3 regions of the Synechococcus sp. KORDI-100 genome follow, and region 2 is predicted to be linked to each of the others. Evidence: predicted binding sites of a transcription regulator. Region 2 holds the regulator's gene; each other region holds the start of a gene.
The links. The regulator NtcA, encoded in region 2, controls nitrogen genes in cyanobacteria. The targets are predictions, from matches to a motif close to GTANCNNNNGNTAC.
Positions count from the first base shown of each region.

Region 1 (3,280 bases), 470 kb from region 2:
TTACGCAATGCAACGGGGTGGTATCGTTTCGAGTGGACCTACCTCACAGTTGTCAGATCAAGTTATTGAAGAGTTTTTGACTGTATAATTCGAATCATTTAAATCAGTTTGTTTTTAGTACCGGGGTTGTTGACTCGTTTGTTCAGCAACCCCGATTCAGCATCCATGGACGAGAGTCACCGGAACGTAACCTTGGCTTGTTGCCTGGTTCCTGAACCTTCCGGCGTACAACCTTTGGATTCTTATCCTCTGTCTTCAACCGAATAGTTGTCGATAGCATCATTGGTGGAGAGAACAGTCTTTTGCCATCACAACCACACTCAGGGCATTGCGTGTCTGAGGAGCGTTGGTCAATTGACCTCCAGACTTCATACACAGATGAACAAGTGTCAGACTTGCATTCAAATTCGTAGACAGGCATAGTGAGTGAATCAAGAAAGCTTCCACCGAAATTGATGGAAGCTTATTAGTTGATCGGGTTAATTAATTAGAAGAATTAGCAAGGGAGAATATCTTTGTCAAAGATTGAAGTGGGAAGCGCAAGTGTACAACACGCATTTGGAATATCAACGATCCCGCTAACGCGTCCTTCCACAGGCGCGCAACTGAGAAGTAAATAGGCCTGTTCTCCAGTGTATCCAAACTTCTTTAAATACTCAATCGCATTCAAGCACGCTCGACGGTATGCGATGTGCACATCCATGTAATACTGCTTGCCTTCAAACTCATCAACAGAGATACCTTCAAAAACAAGGTAATCTGTGAAGTGAGGTTCAACAGGGCTGGTTTTAAACATTGGGTTGACCATTCCGTACTTTGCCATTCCTCCTTTGATCACATCAACATGCAAATCAAGGTAGCCAGACATTTCAATAGCTCCGCAGAAGGAGATTTCGCCGTCACCTTGTGAAAAGTGAATGTCGCCCATTGAAAGTTTTCCACCCTCAACATACACAGGGAAGTAAATTCTTGTCCCCTTGGTCAGGTTTTTAATGTCACAGTTTCCACCATGTTCTCTCGGAGGAACTGTGCGTGCGGCTTCGTTTGCGATTCGATCAAAATCGCTGGCTTCAACGTTGCCAAGGATGGCACTGTTGGGATTTGGAAGTGCTGCGAGAACGGGTTCACTTCCAGAAAGTCCTGCGCCGTAGGTGCGGCGATCCGGAGCTGTGTTGACCAGTTCGGTTTCGCGTCGATTCCACTCATTGAGCAGCTCCATTGAGGGAGCGCAACCAATTAGTCCAGGGTGTGTAATGCCAGCAAATCGAACGCCTGGAATGTGTCGTGAGGATGTGTATACACCTTCTAAATCCCAGATCGCCTTTGCAGCTTTCGGGAAGTGATCAGTCAGAAAACCGCCACCATTTTCCTTGGCAAAGATTCCAGTGAATCCCCACTCGTCTCCTTGTAATGCGCCAACTTCAAGAATATCGACGACAAGAATATCTCCGGGTTGCGCACCATTCACCCAAATTGGCCCGCTGAGAACGTGAACAACCTCAAGATTCACATCAGCAATATCTTGCGGATTGTCGTCATTTTTGATCTGGCCGTCAGTCCAGTCCTTGCATTCAATCCGAAAGACGTCACCTGGATTGACAGAGGCAACGGCTGGAATATCGGGATGCCACCTGTTATGTCCTGGCATTTCCTGTTGATCCATCGGTTTCGTGAGATCAACTTTGAAAAGAGTTTCAGGCATTAATGCTGCATGCAACAATCCCATTGAATCCAGACATTCCAGATCCAATGGTTGCAGTTGATACGTGCTGACAAAAATGATTATTGTTATTTCATAACGTTGTTACTAATTTAACTGCGCAGAAAAGTTGGTAATGCTAATGCGAAATTTTATTTCTCAATGAACTAATCAGGCCCCAAGCAATCCTTGGGGCCTGACATGAGTTGAACTCAGACAGGTGCTGTTACTGGTTCAGCTGCAGGGGTTTCTGCTTTTGGCATCGGCCCAAGCTTGACCCCGTCTGGGTAGTACTTCCAGCCATCGCGAATGCGAACACTGCTATCCCATGGCAGTTTGTATTCACCATTGGCGAGATCCTCAACCCAGGTAAGGTAATTGGCTTTTTCTCCTCCAGGTTTGCCTACGTAGGCCCGGCAACCAAGATTAAAGATATTGTTCTCGAGTGCCCAGTTCTCGCGGGCTTTATCCACCAATCGGGGGAAGAGTTCTGCCGTCACAATTTCCCAGGGGTTGCGGTGCCCTTGCTGGATAACATTGCCGTCGTAATTGCAGACTGTTCCTTCGCCAAAGTAGTAGAAGACACCATCATATCCAGCCAGGTTGACTGAAATTGTGTACATCAGATTCTGCCAAGCGTTCGTTCTGTTCGTCCAGATCCATTGATCATTCACCTGTGTGGAATAACCAGAAATACGGATGTAAACGTTGGCTCCCTTGTATGCGGCTTCTCTGGCCAGCTCTGGGAACATGCCGTCGTGGCAGATGCAGACAGCCAGTTTTGAGCCTTTGGGTCCATCGCACACAGGCATTCCATAGTTGCCGGGTGACCAGGGCTCAATGGGAACCCATGGCTGCAGTTTCCTGTAGTGCAGAGCGATTTCACCGTCTGAGTTGATGATGATCGCGGAATTGAACGGCGGGAGGCTTGGATCGTCGTTCACTTCCATCAAAGAAAAGACGCCCCACACGTCGTTTTCCTTGCATGCCTGTCGGAAACGATCAATTTCGGGTGAGTCGATGCGGAGAAGCATCTCGTCGTAGGTCCAGATCGCTGTGTTGAGTCCCTGAGTGGAGTACTCAGGCATCACGATCAGATCAGCTTCTGGGTAGCCGGCCTTGGTTGTGGCAACAGCTTTGCAGATTTGATCGACCTGTGTCTGGATGTCTTCCGGTCCCTTGATCACAGGAACTGGGTACTGAATCATCGCAACAAGCAGTGATTCGTCCCAGGAACTGACGCTACCTGTACTGGCCATAGGGCAAGAATGAGAACCATTTTCATGGTGCATCACGGTTCGCCCGCCGTATGTTGCATCTGAAACTATTTCAGGCTTGTTTTTGGGAAGGGTTGCTGATTTAAGTATCAGGCGTTACTAAGTTTTCGTCGTCTCGTCTTGGAAGTCGCCCTTGCGACAGAGGTTCTCAGCAAGGCGTTTCGCCCATGGCGGCGATTCTTCTTTTCCTTGATTGACAAGGTTGCCATCGAAGTACATCAACAGTTGCCAATCGGTGTCTCCCCCAGCAACCCCTGGTTTCTCGTCGGTCTCCAGCCAGCGTCCGTAGATGTTGTCGTACTCA
Region 1 covers NZ_CP006269.1:70,802-74,081, reverse strand. The annotation lists gene urtE (urea ABC transporter ATP-binding subunit UrtE) at 1-88, shown strand, start outside; gene KR100_RS14600 (FmdB family zinc ribbon protein) at 143-421, opposite strand; gene fmdA (formamidase) at 497-1,702, opposite strand; gene KR100_RS00425 (formamidase) at 1,912-2,958, opposite strand; gene KR100_RS00420 (hypothetical protein) at 3,076-3,280, opposite strand, start outside.
Region 1: fmdA (formamidase) is a predicted target of NtcA. The motif match lies at 1,753-1,766, and genes of this name have one in related genera.

Region 2 (3,280 bases):
AGTCCCTCGGGTACGAGTCGCCACAGGCCTCTGGGTGGCCACAGCTGCCAGTACCGCTGTCGTGCTTTCAAGGTTGTTCCGCGTTCGTTGACCTGGACCACCGTGGTGAGCTTTTGCAATGGTGTCTTCCAGGCGTCGCTCCCTGTTCCATCGCCCATCACGATCATCGGCAGATTGCCACCCTGACTCCATTGGTCCAGCGTGTTGAGCACAGCCTCAGGCACCAGCACATCGCTGTCGAGCACCTGGGCTGCGTCAGCCCTGACCAGGACCAGGCCACACTTGCTGCGGCCGGGATCGAATCCGATCACCCTTGTCATGGTGCGAGTTGGATCAACACCTGGACCGGGTCAACGCTTTCGCTGGTGTGCGCCGCCACCACCTGGAGATTGACCGATCCGGAGTCACGATTCACCAGTGACTGGCCTAACTGGTTGAGGGCGTTGGCATCGAACTGCAGCCCCTCCGTCAGCGAGCCCCTCCGCCTCACCTCGGCGAAAGCGGAGGCCAGCAGAAGGTTCATGCTGGTTCGGATGGTGTCTGGAGTCCGCTTTGTCGCGTCCAGAGTGGCGCTGGCCAGCACTTCTCCCTGACGGGCAACCGTGCGATTGGGGCGGACATCAGGAATGGCGTAAACGATGGCCTCTCCCCTGAGAACGTTTGTGGCGGAGCGCATCGACACCACCCAGGTTCCAGGTTTGCTGATCATTTTGCGGAGCCTCTCCACATCACTGCGGGGGACAAGAATGATCTGTTTGTCTGGTTTGTTGCCCGGCAGAACCCGCCCATAAGCCGTCAGATTCGCCTCCTGCAGCAGGCGATCGATCACCTGCTTGGCCTGGCTGGGATCATCCAGACGCACGGTGGCAGTGGCCAGGGTCTGTCCACTGCTGAGAGCAACATCCCCACGCCGCAAGGCGATCAGATTGCGTTCCAGCTGTTTCAGTTCAGTCTCTCCAGCGCTGATGCGATTGCGGACGGCCGCGAGCTCTGTTTCGGTGCGTCGAATATCGGCGTCACGAGCTGCGATGTCTTGACTGAGCCGATCGCGTTCAGCTTCCAGGGTCTGACGTTGGGCCTGCAGTGGTGCGAGTTCTTCACGCAGCCGACCGGCCCGCTGCTTGGCTTCCTCAAGCTTCCTCTCCACCTCCTGAGTTTCAGCTCGGGCCGTCCGTCGATCCTTTTCGGCAGAGGCAAGGGCGATTCTGTTTTGTTCGAGTTCCGCCAGATTGACTTTCAGTTGCTGTCGGCTCTCATTGAGCTTCTGCTGCAGCGCGTCGAGTTCGAACAAGCCGACGCGTAGTTGGCGACTCACCAGCAGCATCAGGCCAAGGGAGAGGGCACTGATCAGGCTGCCGGTGAGAACCGTGATGACAACGGCTGTACGCCGAGGTCGCATATTGAATAAGCTCAGCCTAGCTTTGCCAACCCGGCTTCCCAAACGATCGCCAAGGGTCGAGAGCACTCCACCGAGGATGAGCAACGACAGGACGAGCAGCCAGCCGCTCACTGGCTACTCCCTGCAGGCATGACCTGTTCAGCTGAACCGCTTGGCCAGAGCGATTGGATCCAGCACGGTGATCTTCTTGCGATCAATCTGCACCAATCCTGATTGGCGCAAGTCTCCCAGCAGGCGGGTGATCGTGACGCGGGTGGATCCGATCGCTTCAGCGATCGCCTGGTGAGAGAGGCGAAGGTCGATCGTGATGCCGAGGTCATCAGGGACACCGAAATCTCGGCAAAGCACCAGCAGGAAACTCACCAGACGGGAGGACATGTCGCGGTGCGTGAGGGTCTCAATCATCGTTTCCGTCTGAAGGATCCGACTGGACAGTCCCTGCAGCAGTCGCAGGCCAACGGCGGTGTCCGCTTCGATTGCAGCGCGAACGGAGGCTGCGGGGGCGGTCACCATCTCAACGCGGGTGAAGGCGACAGCGTGATAAAAGCGGTCGGATCGATGTCCCGTCAGCAGCGAGAGCACCCCGAACAGGCTGTTTTCTCGAAGAAGAGCCACGGTGATTTCTTCACCTGATTCATAGACGCGGGACAGGCGAACCGCTCCACGGCGGATCAGGTAGACGCGCTCCGCTGGATCACCTGGGAAAAAGATTGTCTTATTGCGTTCCACCAGTTCGCTGCTGGCACCATCGAGATCACGGATCACATCGAGCAAGGAGCGGCTCGAGGGAGCCTGCGACGCCAATGCTGATGGAGGCACGGTTGGGGAGTAGCGAGTGAAACCACTGCTGGCTGCATTCATGGTTTCGCCGCTTGGATCAATCTTCCTCTCAGGAAGCTAAGGATCGACGAAGGTTCATCCTGTAACAGTCATTACTATTTGTCTGCCGTCTTCCCGGTGCTTCAGGCTCTGGAGCGGATGTAGGCCTCTGTTTGGGCGGAGAACAGGCTCTGCAGGCCGGGTTCGGCGAGATCAAGGAGTTGATTCAGTTGCTCGCGGCTGAATGGAGCCCGTTCGGCTGTCCCCTGGATTTCAAGCAGTCGTCGATCAGACGCCATCACCACATTCAGGTCCACCTCCGCTCGACTGTCTTCGCTGTAGTCCAGGTCGAGCAGGGCCGTTCCATCGACCAGGCCAACGGACACAGCAGCGACCTGATTGATCAGTGGGTCGCGTTCGAGCAGGCCACGATCCAGCAGAACGTCTGTCGCGTGACGCAGGGCAAGCCAGGCTCCTGTGACCGCCGCCGTTCTGGTGCCGGCATCGGCCTGGATCACATCGCAGTCGATCAGCAGACTGCGTTCGCCAAGGGCCTGCATGTCCATGACGGCTCGCAGACTTCGGGCAATCAAGCGTTGGATCTCCTGCGTGCGACCCGACAGTTTCATGAGTTCTCTTGGCTGGCGTTCAGGCGTGGAGCCGGGCAGGAGCCGGTACTCGGCTGAAATCCAGCCCAGCCCCTCTCCCTGACGCCAGCGGGGCACCTTGTCCTCCAGGCAGACACTGCACAGCACTGAGGTTTGGCCCGTCTGAACGATCAGTGAGCTGAGTGCGAATCCCATGGGGTTCCAGCTGACGCTGAAGGGTCTCAAGTCGTTGATGTCGCGGCCGTCTCGGCGAGAAGCGAATTGATCACTCATGGAATGATTGGACAGCACACCACAGGTAGTGTCAATGGGCTTGATCCTCATGAACTCGCCGCTACATTCAAGGTCTTCCGGGGTGTCCGGTTGACCATCACCGTGATGACCGCCAGCCTGAAATCCACGCGCACTCAATCGGCGGAGCTCCCCAGCCAGGACTCGCTGGTCCTTGATCAAG
Region 2 covers NZ_CP006269.1:544,675-547,954, forward strand. The annotation lists gene KR100_RS02565 (resolvase) at 1-320, opposite strand, end outside; gene KR100_RS02570 (DUF3084 domain-containing protein) at 317-1,510, opposite strand; gene ntcA (global nitrogen regulator NtcA) at 1,538-2,260, opposite strand; gene rph (ribonuclease PH) at 2,362-3,099, opposite strand; gene KR100_RS02585 (cob(I)yrinic acid a,c-diamide adenosyltransferase) at 3,205-3,280, shown strand, end outside.

Region 3 (3,280 bases), 1.2 Mb from region 2:
CGCCAACTTCTATGCCGTGCTGATTCAGCAGATGCAGGCTGAAGGCCTTGCCATCCACTCCGTCTGGGATCCGCACCGTCGTGAGCGTGGGAAGACGGCGGTCTGTCGGAACAAGCATCGATAAGCCAAGCTCCTCCAGTCCAGACCAGAGTCTCTCGGCATTGCGCCGATGCCTCGCCCAGGAATTGTCCAGACCTTCTTCCGCCAGGAGACGCAGTGCCTCGCGCATGCCGAAGTTCATGTTCACCGGGGCCGTGTGGTGATAGACGCGGTCACTTCCCCAGTACTTGTTGAGCAGCGAGACGTCCAGATACCAGTTTGGAACCTTGTCCTTGCGGGCACTCATCTTCTCCTCGGCCCGAGGTCCCATGGTGAAGGGCCCAAGTCCTGGTGGGCAGCTGAGGCCCTTCTGACTGCAGCTGTAGGCCAGATCCACCTTCCACTCATCGATGTAGAGGGGAACGCCGCCCAGTGACGTGACCGTGTCGAGCAGAAGCAGGCAGCCGTGTTGACGACAGAGATCCCCGACTCCCTCCATCGGCTGGCAGACACCCGTTGATGTTTCGGCATGCACCATCGCCAGGATGGTTGGCCGGTGCTCAATCAGGGCCGCCTCCAGATCCTCGAGAGTGAACCATTCGCCCCATGGCTTCTCGATGGTTCTGACATCGGCGCGATAGCGACCGGCCATGTCAGCGAGGCGCAGGCCGAAGTATCCCTTGATCGCCACCAGAACCGTGTCGCCCGGTTCGACGGTGTTGGCGATCGTGGCTTCCATCGCAGCACTGCCGGTGCCGCTCATGGGAAGCGTGAGGCGGTGATCGGTCTGCCAGGCGTAGCGCAGGAGCTCCTGCACCTCACTCATCAGCTCGACGTAAAGGGGATCCAGGTGGCCGATCGGCGTGCGGGCCAGGGCATCCAGCACCGTGGGGTGGGCATTGGACGGGCCGGGACCCAGGAGCAGCCGGTCGGGCGTGGCGATCGGCGCAAGGGCCTCCCGGTGACGGTTGTCGACAGAGAAGGAAGCGTTCGTCACCAAGACCAGGAACGAGACATCTGGGCGATGAGCCTACGCAGTCGCATCGCCGTTGGGAGGAGATCAAGGCGCCTTTGAAACGCTCCGATCCAGCGAATCTGCATCAACGCTTCCGCACGTTGGTCTCAGCCAGACCACGAACCATGTGATCAAACGGCTGACGAACGGCACCAAGACGATCGGAGCTGATGCCACCGGACAGCAGGCGCTCGATCAGCACTTCACCCAGGAGCGCGATGCTGCGAACGGTCGGACCAGTCGGGACACCGAGACTCTTGTAGGTGTCATCGAGACCGTTCAGAACGCGCTCATTGAGGATCGTGCTGTCCCCCGCAATCAGGGCATAGCTCGCGTAGCGCAGGAAGTAGTCCATATCCCGCAGACAGGCCGCCAGTCGTCGGGTTGTGTAGGCATTGCCGCCAGGCAGCAGGAGCTCTGGTTCGTCCTGAAAAAGACGTTGACTGGCCTCTCGCACGATCTCCGCAGCCTCGCGGTTGATCAGCTCGACCGCAGCGATGCGAACGGTGGACTCATCGAGATAGGTCTCGATGCTGTCGAGCGCCTGCCGGTCGAGATAGCGACCGAGCTGGTCATAACGACCGATCAGCCCGGTGATGGCATCACGCATTCGCTGGGGTCTCCAGACACTCCCTCCGCGGAAGGTAACACCGCAGAACCAGCGAAAAGCCACAGTGCGGCTGAGATTCAGCGAATTTGACAGAAACGGTTACGGATGAAACGGGAACGAATCAAACCAGGTGAGTGACGGACTGGAAGGGTGCCTAGTGATACAAAATGGGGGCATTGGGATCTTTACCGTCCCGATAAACACGCCCCCTCGGCGCAAGCTTCTCCATGTCAAAAACACCTCAGGACGTCCTTCGTCAGATCAAGGACGATGGCATCGAGTTCGTTGATCTGAAATTCGCCGACCTGCACGGCAAATGGCAACACCTGACCGTGTGCACGGACATGATCGAGGAGGAGTCCTTCACCGAGGGACTGGCTTTTGACGGATCCTCGATCCGGGGCTGGAAGGCCATCAACGCCTCAGACATGGCGATGATCCCCGATCCGGATTCGGCCTGGGTTGATCCCTTCTATCGCCACAAGACCCTGAGCATGATCTGCTCAATCGGGGAACCCCGAAGCGGCGAGCCCTACGACCGCTGCCCCCGCTCCCTGGCACAGCGCGCCCTCGACTATCTGAACGCAACCGGCCTGGCGGACTCCGCCTTCTTCGGACCAGAGCCTGAGTTCTTTCTGTTTGATGACGTCCGTTATAACTCCAGCGAGGGCGGTGCTTTTTACAGCGTCGACACGATCGAAGCCTCCTGGAACACCGGCCGCATCGAAGAAGGCGGCAACCTCGCTTACAAAATCCAGCTGAAAGAGGGCTATTTCCCCGTTGCCCCGAACGACACCGCCCAGGACATCCGCTCGGAAATGCTGAGCACCATGGGCGCCCTTGGGGTTCCCATCGAGAAGCACCACCACGAGGTGGCCGGCGCCGGACAGCACGAACTCGGCATGAAGTTCGCTCAGCTGATCCAGGCCGCCGACAACGTCATGACTTACAAATACGTCGTGCGCAACGTCGCCAAGAAGTACGGCAAGACGGCAACCTTCATGCCGAAGCCTGTCTTCAACGACAACGGCACCGGCATGCACGTCCACCAGTCCCTCTGGAAGGGTGGTCAACCGCTGTTCTTCGGGGAAGGCACCTACGCCAATCTTTCGCAGACCGCTCGCTGGTACATCGGCGGCATCCTGCGCCACGCCCCTGCCTTCCTTGCCTTCACCAATCCGACCACCAACAGCTACAAGCGTCTGGTGCCTGGATTCGAAGCACCTGTGAACCTGGTGTATTCCGAGGGCAACCGCTCAGCCGCAGTGCGGATTCCACTGACAGGCCCCAGTCCGAAAGCCAAGCGTCTCGAGTTCCGCTCCGGCGATGCCCTCGCCAACCCATACCTGGCCTTCAGCGCGATGATGATGGCCGGCATCGACGGCATCAAGAACCAGATCGACCCCGGCGACGGATTTGACAAGGACCTGTTCGAACTGCCGGCGGAAGAGCTGAAATCCATCGCCACCGTGCCTCCATCCCTCAACGGAGCCCTGGAAGCCCTCGATCAGGACCGTCAGTTCCTCACCGAAGGCGGTGTGTTCAGCGATGACTTCATCGACAACTGGATCGATCTCAAATACGAAGAGGTTCAGCAGCTGCGTCAGCGTCCCCAC
Region 3 covers NZ_CP006269.1:1,769,666-1,772,945, forward strand. The annotation lists gene KR100_RS08885 (alanine--glyoxylate aminotransferase family protein) at 1-1,036, opposite strand, end outside; gene KR100_RS08890 (allophycocyanin subunit beta) at 1,140-1,664, opposite strand; gene glnA (type I glutamate--ammonia ligase) at 1,892-3,280, shown strand, end outside.
Region 3: glnA (type I glutamate--ammonia ligase) is a predicted target of NtcA. The motif match lies at 1,815-1,828, and genes of this name have one in related genera.